2 regions of the Phytohabitans sp. LJ34 genome follow, and region 2 is predicted to be linked to the other one. Evidence: riboswitches for the same ligand, from Rfam matches in the RefSeq annotation. Region 2 holds a riboswitch; the other holds the start of a gene.
What was found. A riboswitch is a leader RNA that binds a small molecule or an ion and turns the genes downstream of it on or off. The one in region 2 is predicted to bind S-adenosylmethionine.
Positions count from the first base shown of each region.

Region 1 (6,969 bases), on a different contig from region 2:
GACATCGCATTCTGGCTGGCCGAGGCCATCTCGGACCAGTTGGAGAAGAGGCCGAAGTTCATCGAGCCCCAGGTGGTTCCGGTGTCGTGGGTGGTGGCGTAGACCAGATGCCGCCCGTTGTACGGGGCGTAGGTGAAGTCCTTGAGCGACACCCATCCCGACCGCGGGTTCGCCAGCGAGCCGGTCGAGGTCCAGCGGTACGTCGACGGCAGAGCACACCCGCTGGGCGGTGGCGTCGTCGGATTAGTCGGCGTCGTCCCGCCGATGCGGACGAGTTGCCACTGCTGGTTGCTGCCGCCCCAGTCCGTGTACTGCACCACGTTGCCGCCGTCGTTGGTCGCGGCACCCTGGATCTCGACCGCCTTGTTGCTGTTCCGGTTGATCAACCGGACGTGGCCGCCGTCCGAGTCGGCCAGCCGGAACTGCTGGTTCGCCCCGTTGTGGTCGGACCATTGCACGATCGCGCCACCGTCCGCTGTGGACCAGTTGTAGACGTCGAGCACCTTGCCCGAGTGGCGGGACTTGAGCCGGTAGTACCCGCCCCCGGAGTCGACGAACTGCCACTGCTGCTGGGCGCCGTCGTTACGCGTCCACTGCGTGATCCGCGCGCCGTCGTTGGTGGCGAGGTTGTACAGGTCCAAAGCCTTGCCACTGTTCCGGTTCACAAGTACATACCAGGCGGTGGTGTCCACAGTGGCCGCCGACGCCGACGTCGCGGCCACCGTGACGAGCGCGCCACCCACGACCACCGCGGCCGCCGCCGCGGCCACCCCACGACGCCACCTCACAGCACGCGCCGACCCGACCGACATAGCGTCACTCCTTTCCGACAACAGTATCGACACCGTCCGTTGTTAGCGTTAACATCTCCGGGCGGCATCCGGGCAGAAACATGTAGGGCTGTACGGCGATAGGTAGCCAACCCGGGCGGTGCGAGTGAGCGCACCGCCCTCATGGGACTGTGAACGAAGACAGTGACCCACGTCAAGATGTTTCGGAAATGTTTCGAAAGAAGTCTTGGCGCGCGGTGACCGTCACGCTAAACCGATTCGCAAGACTCACGACGCACTCACGTCGGTCGCGGTTGACGTCATGGCCGATGTCCGGAGACTGGGTGGTGTGAGGTTTGCGGGCGTCATCGGTGAGGATGAGCCAGACCCGCGCGTGCGATGGCGGGAGCAGGCGCGAGACATGCCGGTGCCGGTTGTCGGCATCACGTCCCAGCCTCATCTGGAGGATTGGGGCGCGATCGGGGTGAGCACCGGCGGCGCGCTGGATTGGTGCGAGGTGAGCATCAGCTACACGCTGTGGCGCAATCCGGACGAGCCCGACGATCCGGCCAACCTCGCCGAGTTGGATCCGGAGCAACGCCACGCGCTGGAGGCGGAGCCGCGCTGGCCCCGACCCCAATGGCTGGTGGAGCAGGTCCGGCGGATGCGCTACCCCATTCTGTGGGAGTGTGTGCGCACCCGGTGGAGCCGGCGGCCGGGCGCGTTCGACACGATCGAGAGCGTGCTGGCCGCACACGTAAACCACGTCCTCGTCAACCAGTTCCGCCAGACCCGCGTGGTGAGCAGCCATCCACCGTCCGAATTGGACAGCCCGGTGTACGAGCGCTGCGTCGACCACGGCATCCCGGTCTTGGTCGACGGCGCCGTCCTGGACGGCTCGCGCATCGACACCGACCCGGACGTGTACGGCGTCGGCGTTGAGCTAGGCGCCCACACGGTAGTCACGGCGGCGATCCCCCGCGACGCACTGCCGCACGTGGAGGTCGCCTTCGCGGTCCGACCGATCTGACCCGATAGCGAAGCCCTGCCCGTCGATGCCTCCCAGCACGCGTCGAGTGGCGTACCGTTGGCCGATGGCCTACGCGGGCTCCCGCACCGTAAACGTCGGCATGTGGCTGCTGCCGGACGACGAAGACGCGTTCGATCTGGCGTTGCGCATGGCGTTTCCGGCGACCGCGTGGCAATGCGGGCAGCCCGGGGCGCCGGGGCTGCACCCGATCCACCTGCACGAGTCGCTGGCGACCGCGATGAGGTGTGGCAGCCGCGGCGTTCAAGCTTTCCTGCACCTGCCAATCGGCGCGCGCCCGCCGGACGGCGTCACCCTCGCAGACGGGGTCACCGTGCCGGACGGTCCTCCGGTCGCCGCGGCCTTTGAATTGTGGCGTTCTTGTCGTCGACATGAGCTCGACAACACCTACTGCGACCACGATCCTGGCTATCGGCACGCCGCGGGCGGCGCGTACTTCGACGTCGGCTGGCTGGACGTCCGCTGGTTCGAGGACGAGGTCGGCGCCGATACGCACCAGCTCCTTCTCCAGCAGGCCCGAGCGATCCGGTCGGTCCTGGTCGCCGCGACCCGACCGGCACGTATCAAGAATCAATTCGGCAAGCCGCTGACCGGTTACCGGATCGGTCACGCGGCTCTGACGATGGTCAGCACTACGGGCATCCGGCTCGGGCGACCTGGCACGGAACGGTTCACGCTCACGTAAGCCCAGGCACGCCTTCCCTGTCGGCGGCTACCTCGGCGGCGAGGGCGGCGACGACGCGGTCGATGTCGTCGTCGGTGGTACCCAGGCCGAAGCTGATCCGCAGCAACGCCGCGGGATCGGCGGCGCAGTCGGCGCCGCCCGCCGCCGTGGTGCCGGTCAGGCGGCGGGCGAGCGGGTGCGCGCAGAACTGCCCGGCCCGCACGCCGATGCCGTGGTCGGCGCCGAGCCGCTCCGCGACCGCCGCGACGTCGTAGCCGGGCAGCGCGAGGGAGACGATGCCCACCCGCGGATGGGCATCGTCGAACAGGCTCACCGGCACCGCGCCCCGCACTGCCGCCAGGCCGGCCCGCAGCCGCCGCAGCAGCTCCTGCTCGCGCTCGTGGATCGCGTCCCGGTCGGTGCCGGTGAGGGCGTCGCACACGGCCGCGAGCGAGACCGCGCCGAGCAGGTTCGGGGTGCCGCCCTCGTGGCGCGCCGGCCCGGTCGTCCAGGTCACCTCGCCGGGGTGGTCGCCGACGGCCGCGCTCGCGCCGCCACCGCGCAGGTACGGCTCGCCGCCGTCCAGCCAGTCGGATCGGCCGACGAGCACGCCGGCGCCGAACGGTGCGTACAGCTTGTGTCCGGAGAACGCCAGGTAATCGGCGCCCAGTTCGGCCATGTCGACCGCCCGGTGCGGCGCGAGCTGAGCCGCGTCGACGACGGTCCGGGCGTGGTGTGCGCGCGCGACGTCGGCGAGGCGGCGTACCGGCCACACCTCGCCGGTGACGTTGCTGGCGCCGGTCACCGCGAAGATCGCCGGCCCCTCGATCCGGTCCAGCGCCCGGTCGAGCAGGTTGGCGGCCGCGTCCGGGTCGGGCGGTGCGGGCAGGCGCACCGGGTTGGGCCACGGCAGCAGGTTGGCGTGGTGCTCACCGTCGAACACGACCGTGGTGGTGCCGGCGGGCAGGGCGTGGGCCAACAGGTTGAGCGCGTCGGTCGTGTTTCGGGTGAAGACGACCGCGTCACCGGCACGCGCGCCGACGAAGTCGCCGACCGCCTGACGGGCCCGCTCGTACTCCAATGTGGACCTGCTGGACCGTACGCCGGCGCCGCGATGCACGCTGCCGTACCAGGGCAGCAGCCTTTCCACCGCCGCGGCGGCGGGGCGGGCGCACGGCGCCGATGCGGCGTAGTCGAGATGGGCGAAGCGGACGGTCGCCCCCGACCGCAGCCGCACGGGCAGATCGGCACCGACGATGTCCAGCGTCATGGGGCAGGCCTCCGAGGCTCACGCTTACCCGCGGCGCGGCTCGGCCACGGGTCTGGTCGTCACCCGGGGCACCCCACCGTGAACACGAGGGTTGCCGGCCAGCGAGCCGGGGCTTGACGCTGGCGCTCTTGACCTTCCCCGGACTATACAAGACCGCCACCGCGGTGGACGGTCGGTGACCTGGCTGCAAGACTCGCCACTGATGACAGTGCTCCGCGGCGCCGCCCGAGTGGCGGGCCTGCTGGTCGTGGTCGTCTGCCTCGGCTACGCCCTGGGCGGCTGCTCCGGCGACCCGGCCGGCCCGGCGGCGAGCAGGCCGGCAGCAACACCGCCGCCGGCTCCTACGGCCTCGCCGACGGCGCGCGGCACGTCCCCCAGCCCGACGCCCACCCGCGTCGGCGCCGCCACCGCCGCACCACAGTGGCTGGGAAAGCGGGTCCTCCCGGTGGGGCCGAACGGGTCCGCCGCGGCCCAGGACACCCCGCCAGAGCTGCGCAACCGGTCCATCATCACGGTCGACGACCTGCCACCGCCGCCCGACGGCCGCTTCCACGCGACCGTGCAGGCGGTGCCCGCCAGCGTGCTGGCCAGGTCCAGCTGGAGCAAGGGCTGCCCGGTGGCCGCGGCGGACCTGCGCTACGTCACGGTCGGCTTCCGCGGCTTCGACGGGCGCGCCCACACCGGCGAGCTGCTGGTCAACAGGCGGGCGGCCGACGACCTCGTCACCGTGTTCCGCCGGCTGTTCGCCGCCGACTTCCCGATCGAGCGGATGCGGATCTCCAGCGCCGCCGACATGAAGGCACCGCCGACCGGTGACGGCAACACGACCGAGGCGTTCGCCTGCCGGCCGGTGCGAGGTCAGACCGCGTGGTCCCAGCACGCCTACGGGCTGGCCGTAGACCTCAACCCGTTCCAAAACCCTTATCACAAAGGCAAAGTGGTGCTGCCGGAGCTGGCCACAGCGTACCTCGACCGGGCCAAGACACGGCCCGGGATGGTGCGGCCCGGCGGGCCGGCCGTGCAGGCCTTCGCCGCGATCGGCTGGCCGTGGGGCGGCGACTACCGATCGCTGAAGGACTACATGCACTTCTCCGCCAGCGGCGGCTGACCCGTCAGACAGGCGAGTCGTCACCCCGGACGCGGGCGTGCAGGTGCATGTCGTGCCGGCCGTCGGAATGGACGGCGGCACTGCGCTGGGTGCCCTCGAGAACGAAACCGGACTTGACCGCCACCCGGCAGGAGGCATTGTTGCGCGTCGAATGATCCAGGTACAGCCGGTGGAAGCCGGCCTCGCCCAGCGCCCATTCGCTCAGGGCGGTCAGCGCGCGGGTGGCGACACCCGCGCCACGAGCGGCCGGTAGCACCCAGTAGGCGCACGCCGCGACACCGTCATCAAGGTCCATCTGGCTCAGGGCGACACGTCCCCACACCTCACCGCCGCCGCGGGTCACCGCCCAGGACGCGGCCGTCTCCCCCGCCCAAGCCTGGCGATAGCCGTCGAACCATTCGAGCACCTGCTCCACGGACAAGGGCTGGCGGGTGTGCCAATGCTGGATGGCGGGATCCCGGTAGGCGCCGAAGAACGCCGGCGCGTCGGGAGCCTCCCAAGGGCGCAACAGCAGACCGCCGGAAGCGGGAAGCACGGGTTGCGGACCGGGGCCGAGGGCGCCGGCCGGGATGGCGGGCGGCGTCGAACGGGTAATCCTCACGCCTCAACCTTTACTTCGATGTTGCCGTTCCGTCACGCGAAAGGCGCCTCGGAGTTCCGTCCGCAGGGGTTGGCTGCTCGTGGTAGCACCCCACTTGAACAGGAGCTCAACCTCGTGCCTGCCTCTCGTCGTAACTTCCTCGCCGGCGGCGCGGCCGCCGGAGTAGGCATTGCCGTCGCCGGGGGCTTTCCGTCCCTGGCACAGGCCCACCCCAGCCGGCCTCGGCCGCCGGCGGGGCGGGGTCACAAGCCGTTTCCGCCGCTCGTCGACGACCCTGATGGGATTTTGGCCCTTCCTGAGGGCTTCAGCTACGCGATCGTCACCCGGACCGGTGTCACGAAGCTCGACAAGGGTCAGGGGCTGACCCCGTCCGACCACGACGGCATGGCCGTCTACGACGCCGGTCACGGCCGGTACACCCTGATCCAGAACCACGAGGTCGACCCCGGCGCCGAGTTCGGCGTGCCGCACGTCAAGGGCACGGTCTACGACCCCGGTGCGGTCGGCGCCGGCGGATGCACCGTGATCAAGACGGACCGCGCGGGCCGCAACCTGGGCGAGTTCGTCGCCATCTCCGGCACGGTCAGCAACTGCGCGGGCGGGCCCACCCCCTGGGGCACGTGGCTCACCTGCGAGGAGACCGAGGACCGCGCCGGCGACGACTGGGAGGAGGGCGACCAGTCCGGCGTCTTCCAGAAGGACCACGGCTACGTCTTCGAGGTCTGGGCCGACGGCAGCGCCGACCCGCGGCCGATCAAGTGCCTGGGCCGCTACGCCCACGAGGCCCTCGCGGTCGACAAGGACCGCACGAAGATCTACCTCTCCGAGGACGCCGACGAGCCCAACGGCCTCTTCTTCCGGTGGACCGCGCCCCGTGGCGTCAAGCTCGGCCCACGCGTGCTCACCCGGCTCGCCCCGGACGCCGGCACCCTCGCCGCGATGGCCATCATCATGGACGACGGCTCGGTGCTGCCCGACGTCGCCTACCTGACCTCCGCACAGCTGGGCCGCCCGTTCCCCGTGCGGTGGGTGGAGGTGCCCGAGCGCGACGCGCAGACCAAGCCGGTGCGCGAGCAGTTCGCCGACGGCCAGGTCACCCGCGGCCGCAAGTTCGAGGGCGTGTGGGGCACCGACGAGGGCGTGTACGTCGTCAACTCCTACGCCTGGGACGAGGGCGAGCTCCCCGTGGACGCCGCGCCGCACGACGGCATGGTCTGGTTCTACGACTACCGGGCGCAGACCATCCAGCTGGTCACCTACTTCCCGCACCAGACCACGGCGGAGGAGGGTGAGCCGGCCAAGTACACCGACCTCACCTTCGACGGCCCGGACAACGTGACCGTCACCCCGTGGGGCAGCCTGGTGCTCGCCGAGGACGGCGCCGGCGCCTCCCACGTGCTCAGCGCGATCCCGGGCGGCCCGACCTACGCCATCGCCCGAAACCAGCTCAACGACTCGGAGTTCTGCGGCCCCACCTTCACCGACGACGGCAAGGTGCTCTTCGTCAA
Region 1 covers NZ_JBQHDG010000011.1:192,651-199,619, reverse strand. Annotated here, with positions in the region: gene ACTMTJ_RS20995 (non-reducing end alpha-L-arabinofuranosidase family hydrolase) at 1-812, opposite strand, end outside; gene ACTMTJ_RS20990 (hypothetical protein) at 1,192-1,800, shown strand; gene ACTMTJ_RS20985 (hypothetical protein) at 1,865-2,503, shown strand; gene ACTMTJ_RS20980 (aminotransferase class V-fold PLP-dependent enzyme) at 2,496-3,752, opposite strand; SAM riboswitch class IV at 3,768-3,886, opposite strand; gene ACTMTJ_RS20975 (M15 family metallopeptidase) at 3,928-4,860, shown strand; gene ACTMTJ_RS20970 (GNAT family N-acetyltransferase) at 4,865-5,461, opposite strand; gene ACTMTJ_RS20965 (alkaline phosphatase PhoX) at 5,576-6,969, shown strand, end outside.
Region 1: another riboswitch for S-adenosylmethionine. It lies ahead of ACTMTJ_RS20980 (aminotransferase class V-fold PLP-dependent enzyme); the one in region 2 lies ahead of thrC (threonine synthase).

Region 2 (6,969 bases):
GCGTTTTCCTCCAGCCACTCGCCGTACGCGGTGGAGCCGGTGTAGTCGATGATCTTGACCTCGGGCCGCAGCGCCAGCGTGGACGCGAGCGCCTCGCCGGGCGCCTCGGGGGCGAGCAGCACCACATTCGGGTCGAAGCCCGCCTCGGCAAGCACCTCGCGGGCGTACCGCACGGTCACGGCGAGCGGGAGCACCGCCCGGGGGTGCGGCTTGACGATCACCGGGTTGCCGGTGGCGAGGGAGGCGAACAGCCCCGGGTACGAGTTCCAAGTCGGGAACGTGTTGCAACCGATGACGAGACCGATGCCGCGCGGCACCACGTGAAACCGCTTGGTCATCCGCAGCGGGTCGCCCTTGCCTGCCGGCTTCTCCCACGCGGCCTCGCCGGGGTGGCGGGTCATCTCCGCGTACGAGTACGCCAGCGCCTCCAGCGCGCGGTCGAGCGCGTGCGCCCCGCCCGCCTGGAACGCCATCACGAACGCCTGCCCGCTGGTGAACTGCACGGCGTTGGCGAGCTCGAAGACGTGCGCGTGCAGCCGGGCCAGGATCTCCAGGCAGACGCCGACGCGGACCTGCGGGCCGGCGTCGCGCCAGGCCGGCAGCGCGGCGGTCGCCGCGGCGACCAGCGCGCCGGCGTCGGCGTGCGGGTAGGTCACCGCGAGCTCGACGCCGAACGGGCTCGCCTCGGTCGCGATCCAGCCGTCGGTGCCGGGCTGGTCGAGCGGGAAGCGATTGTTGTGGTACGCCCGGAAGGCGGCTTCGCCGTCGGCGGCGGCCGTCTCGCCGTACACGCGGGGGCTGGGCGACTCGGGGTAGGCCGACCAGTAACCGCGCTCGGAGATCGCGGTGAGCGCACGCGAGAGGGTGTCGGCGTGCTTGTCGTACAGATGGCGTGGGGTGTCCGTCATGCCGCCATCATGCCCCACTCCAAGTGAGATGCTGGTGACTATGCCGAGGTGGCCTACGGTGCGTGCCACGCTGACGTGGGTTAACGGCACGACGCTCGCCGCCGTGGTGCTGTCCGCCGCCACGCGCACCCGCCTCGCGCGCGGACCGGGCGGCGTCTTGGTGGCCGGCGGCTACCGCCTGCGCCTGCCGAAGCAGTCGTGCTTCACCGTCGGCACGGTGGTCTTCACCAAGCGCCCGGCCGACTGGCTGCTCGACCCGGACCGGGCGGAGCTGCTCGCCCACGAGACCCGCCACGTCGCCCAGTACGCGGTGCTCGGCCCCTTCTTCTTCCCGCTCTACGCCGCCGCCTCCGCGTACTCGTACCTGATGACCGGCGGATACGGCTGCCGCAACTTCTTCGAAAAGCACGCGGGGCTGGCGGCCGGTGGCTACCACCAGCTCCCACTGCGTCCCTGGGCCTCGCGGGCCGGCGCCGCTATAGGTCGTGCTGCCAGTTCTGCCAGCCGTCGACGGGGCGGAAGCCCATCGCCTCGTTGATCGAGATCATGTGGTCGTTGACCGCCGCGTTCCACGTGTCGATCGCCCGCAGCCCCGGCTCGTGCACCCGGGCGTAGCGGAAGTTTTCCAGCTTGACGACCGTGCCGAGGCGGTGGCCCCGGTGGGCCGGCTCCACGATGGTGATCTGTTGAAACGCGTGCCAGTCGACCGTGCCGGGCAGGTCGATCGTGGTGAACGCCACCACCTTGCCGCTCTCGTCGTGGCGCACCGCCGAGTGGTAACGGCGTCGACCGCGGGCCATGACGACCGCGTCCATCGCGCGGAGGCGGTCGGCGTCGATCTTCTCGACCTCCCACTCGAGCTCACCCATCGGCGCGTCGGCGGTCAGCCGCCCGTCGAGGTACGCGATGTCGTCGATGATCTCCTCGGGCGTGGCGCCCCGCCACTGGATGAGCGAATAGCCAGCCGCGCGCTCCCAGGCGGCGGCGAGCTGCCGGTCGAGATCGGCCTCGTCGACCTTGGTGACGTCGAGGCGCCGGCGCACGTCGCTCAGCGCGCCCTTGGCGCCCATCGCGGTGGCGAACCCGCCGCCCGCCTCATCGCGCGCCACGCCGCCGGGCAGCGTCTCGACGGACATGCCCATCAGCCGCTTGCGGCCCAGCCCCCGGACCACGTCCTTGGCGTACTCGTACAGCGCGCGTCCCACGCCACGCCGCCGATACTCGGGATGCACCATGAGGTCGACCTCGGCGTTGTCGAGGTTGTCGAGCTGCGGCAGCTCGATCACCACGTAACCGGCGGCGACACCGTCGATCGTGGCCAGTGCCCGCTCGTGCGCGTTGCCGGGCCACGGGTGGCGCAGCTCGGCTAGGAAGCGCTGCCGCCCCACAGGCGGGAAGTCCGGCACATCCGCGGCCAGCGCGGCCTCGGTGATCTGGTAGGCCTGCTCGACGGCTTTCTCGTCGGCCGGATCTAGGGGCTTGACGGCGATGTCCATGCCACCGAGGGTGCCTCGCCAGGAGGCTCGTCGCGACCGATTTTGCGGGGAGATTTGGTCGGGAGGGACGGTCGCACAGCGCCTCCGGCGCTGGGACGTTAGAGCTAAAGCCTACGGCGACCGCCCTCCCGCACGGAGCATCCTGCGTCGTCCAGATGGCGCCGTCAAGTCCCCGGAGCGGTGTTTTCTCGACGGACGGCAAATTCACGACTACGGAATGCAACTCCCATCCCGGTAAAACTTTTCCTACCTGCGGCTCCCTCCGTGGTCGCGCTCCCACGGGCCGTGACCGGGAATCGCATGATCAGGAGTCGAGGAGGCCGGCGTCCCGGGCACCGCGGAGCGAGGGCTTGATCCGGTACGTCGGACCGACCTGCTCCGCCACCGCATCGATGGTCTTGAGCCCTTCGCCGGTGTTGAAGACGACCGTCTCGGCGTCCGGGTCGAGCTTGCCCGACTCGACGAGCTTTTTGAGCACGGCCACGGTCACGCCACCAGCCGTCTCGGCGAACACGCCGGTGGTACGGGCGAGCAGCTGGATCGCGTCGCGGATCTCGTCGTCGCTCGCGTAGTCCATCCAGCCGCCGGTGCGGCGCACGGCCTCCAGCGCGTACAGCCCGGCGGCCGGGTCGCCGATGTTGAGTGACTTGGCGATGCCGACCGGCTTGACCGGGATGATGTCGCTGACGCCGTTGTGCAGGGCCACGGCGATCGGGTTGCAGCCGGCGGACTGGGCGCCGAAGACCCGCCACCCGTTGGCCGGCGCCTCGACGAGGCCGATCTCGACAAGCTCGCTGAACGCCTTGTCGATCTTCGTGAGCAGCTCGCCGCTCGCCATCGGGATGACCACCTGCTCGGGCAGGCGCCAGCCCAGCTGCTCGGCCACCTCGTACCCGAGGGTCTTGGAACCCTCCGCGTAGTACGGCCGCACGTTGACGTTGACGAACGCGGTGTCTTCGAACTCGTCCGTCTCGACGAGCTCGCTGCACAGCCGGTTGACGTCGTCGTACGAGCCCTCGATCGCCACCAGGTCGCCGCCGTACACAGCCGTGGTGACGACCTTGCCGGGCTCGAGGTCACCGGGGATGAACACGATCGACGGCACACCGGCGCGGGCCGCGTGCGCGGCGACCGAGTTGGCCAGGTTGCCGGTGGAGGCGCAGGCGAAGCGGGTGAAGCCGAGCCCGCGCGCCGCGGTGAGGGCCACCGAGACGACCCGGTCCTTGAACGAGTGGGTCGGGTTGGCGCTGTCGTCCTTGACCCACAGCGGCCCGCGCACGCCCAGCTCGGCGGCGAGCTGGGAAGCGGAGACGAGCGGCGTGAGCCCCGGGTCGAGGGTCACCCGGCTCGCCGGGTCCTGTCCGGTGGGGAGCAGCGCCGCGTAACGCCAGATGCTGTGCGGGCCAGCCTCGATCTGTGCCCGGGTTACCCGCGCGAGAGCGGCCTGGTCGTAGGCCACCTCGAGCGGGCCGAAACACTCGTAACAGGCGTGCTGGGCGGCGAGCGGGTACTCCTTGCCGCAGCCGCGACAGGCGAGTGCGCGGGCAGGGCTGGTCTGGGTGGGGGCGTCCGAGGTGGTGATGGTCGTAGCGTCGAGTGTCGACGGCATCGAGGCGTCCTCTCATCTTTCCCCTGCGCCGCACCGTGCGGCGGGGACGGAATTGGCACCTGCTCCGCGATTGGCCTCGTCATCGAGTCACGCGGGTGGTTGCCGGGGCTTCATCGGGCCGTATCCCTCTGCCCCTCTGGATGAGGTATTCAGTTGTGTGTTCCCGACACAGTGTACGGGGCGAAGCCGGCTACCGCGCCTTTCCGGTGATCTGCCTCACGACACCACGTCTTTGCGGGTGAAGCGCCAGAAGGCGAGCGACCAGAAGAGCGTGGCGTACGCGACCGCCGAGATGCAGCCCTTGACGATGTCGTCGGACTGCACGGGCGTCGACAGCAGCCCCAGCCAGGCGTCGCTGTAGTGCGTCGGCAGGAAGGAACGGATGCTCCCCAGCGCGGTGATCTGGTCCAGGATGCTGGAGAGGATGAAGAGGAGCACCGCCCCGCCGACCGCGCCGAGCGGCGCGTCGGTGAGCACCGAGAGCAGGAACGCCAGCCCGGCCACCACCAGCAGGCCCACCGCGAGGTAGCCGAGGATGCCGAGCAGCCGCAGCAGGCCTTCCCCGGCCGGGATCTCGGCCGCCACGGTGCTGCGCAGCGGCGACCAGCCGTAGCGCAGCGTGCCGACGAGCAGGGCGGTGCCGGCGAGCAGGGTCAGGGCGACGGCCGAGTACCCGAGCGCGACGACCAGCTTGACCGCGAGCAGCCGGGCCCGGGGCACCGGTACCGCCAGCAGGTAGCGGAGGCTGCCCCAGCTCGCCTCGCTCGCCACCGTGTCGCCGCAGAAGAGCGCCACCACGACGGTGAGCAGGAAGCCGGCCGAGACGAAGAGCGTGAAGAGCGTGAAGTTGAGCCCGCCCGACGTGGCCAGGTCGATCAGGCTGGCGAACTCGCCGCCGCCGTTGTCGTCGTCGCCCCCGCTGTCGAACTGGAACGCGACCAGCACGATCAGCGGCAGCAGCACCATGAAGCCGAGCGCGAGCTGGGTGCGCCGCCGGGACGCCTGCCGCCGCCACTCCTGCCACACCGTGAGCGTGCGGCTCGGGCGGTAACCGGTGGCCGCGCCGATCGTCGCCGTGCTCATCGGTCACCACTCCCTCGCGAGTTGTCGCCCACCAGGGCCAGGAAGGCGTCTTCGAGCCGCCGCCGGGGCACCACCCGGTCGACCCCGACGCCGGCGCGGACGAGCTCGGCCACCACCTCGCTGCGCGCGGTGCCGTTGATGTCCACCACCAGCCCGTTGGCGCCGTCGCCGGCGACCGAACGCACCCCGGCGAGCCGCTGGAGCACCGCCTCGGCCGCGTCCACGTCGGAGACGTCCAGCCGCACCGTCGGCGAGTCACCCACGATCTCCTCGACCGGCCCGGACGCCACGATCTCGCCCTTGTTGACGACAACCGCGTGGGTGCAGGTCTGCTCCACCTCGGCGAGCAGGTGGCTCGACACGAGCACGGCCCGCCCGTCGGTGGCGTACCGCTTGAGCACCCGGCGCATCTCGGCGATCTGCGGCGGGTCGAGCCCGTCGGTCGGCTCGTCGAGCACCAGCAGCTCAGGCAGGCCCAGCATCGCCTGGGCGATCGCGAGGCGCTGCTTCATGCCGTGGCTGTACTTGCGGACCTTGCGGTGGATCGAGTCACCGAGCCCGGCGATCTCGACCGCCTCGTCTAGCCGGCCGTCCGCCTCCGGCCGGCCGGTGGCCCGCCAGTACGCCTTGAGGTTGTCGAGCCCGCTCATGTGGGGCATGAAGCCCGGCCCCTCGACAAGCGCGCCGAGCCGGGAGAGCACCGGCGAGCCGGGCACGAGCCGGTGGCCGAATACATATATCTCCCCGCCGGTCGGCTGGGTCAGCCCCATCAGCACGCGCAGCGTGGTCGTCTTGCCCGCGCCGTTCGGCCCGAGCAGCCCCATCACCTGACCGCGCTCGACCGTGAAGTCGACATTGGACACCGCGACGAAGCCGTCCGCGTACTCCTTGCGCAGCCGGCGGACCACGAGCGGCGTCTGCGCGTACTCCTCGTGGATCGTGGAATCGGCGCGGCGGTGCCGGCGCCGCACGACCAGCAGGACCACCGCGAGGCCCAGCAGCACCGCGGCGAGGAGCCCGGCGAGCACCCAGCGCCAGAGCACCGCGGTCGTCGGGATGGGTTCACCCGTGACCGTCGGCACCGTGATCCCGTCGCCGCCGAGCGCCACCGTGTACACGGCGGGTTGGGCCGGCGTCGCGTACCCCTGGTCGGAGGTGGCCACGACGACCCGCAGCCGGTGGCCGGCCTCGACCCGCCGCACGATCGCCGGCAGCGTCACGGTGACCGCCCGCGCCTGTGCCGGGTCGGCGGGCAGGCCGGTCAGCCGCACCGGCGCGACGATGCCGCCGGGGAGCGTGGCGGTGCCGTTTTCGTCGACGTCGTAGAGCTTGACGAAAAGCACGGCCTCGCCCGCCGGCGCCGCGGCCCGGATGGAGACGGTGGGCGTGCCCGCGATGTCGACCGCCTCGGCGAGCGGCTCGGACTGGAAGATCGCGTGCTGGCCGGGCAGGTCGCCGACCAGCCCGCCCACCTCGGAGGCGGCCGTGGTCAGGCTCCCGCCCCCGGGTATGGCGGAGATGGCGGCCGGGTTGCCACCGGGCGGGTTGGCGATCGGCTGCGGCGGCCCGGCGAGCGGCACCCGCTGGCTGGCCGTGCCGGAGAGCCCGGGGTAGTCGTCGACCGAGTAGCCGTTGGTGACGAGGCCGCGGTCCATCGCGTCGAAGCCGGCGACCCGCGACCAGGTGAAGCTGTTGGCCGGCGCGTCGCCCTCGCCCTTGACGTAGTGGTCGAGCCACTGCGCGGTGAGGAACCGCACCCGGTCACGGTCGGAGCGCGGGCCGTCGCCGCCGTCGTGGCCGCCGGTGAACCAGGCCACCCGCACCGGCGTGCCATTGGCCGCGATGCCCCGCGCGTTGGCGTCCGCCTCGGCGA
Region 2 covers NZ_JBQHDG010000014.1:192,762-199,730, reverse strand. Annotated here, with positions in the region: gene paaN (phenylacetic acid degradation protein PaaN) at 1-908, opposite strand, end outside; gene ACTMTJ_RS24985 (hypothetical protein) at 967-1,446, shown strand; gene ACTMTJ_RS24980 (GNAT family N-acetyltransferase) at 1,385-2,404, opposite strand; gene thrC (threonine synthase) at 2,709-4,013, opposite strand; SAM riboswitch class I at 4,023-4,160, opposite strand; gene ACTMTJ_RS24970 (ABC transporter permease) at 4,230-5,096, opposite strand; gene ACTMTJ_RS24965 (alpha/beta fold hydrolase) at 5,093-6,969, opposite strand, start outside.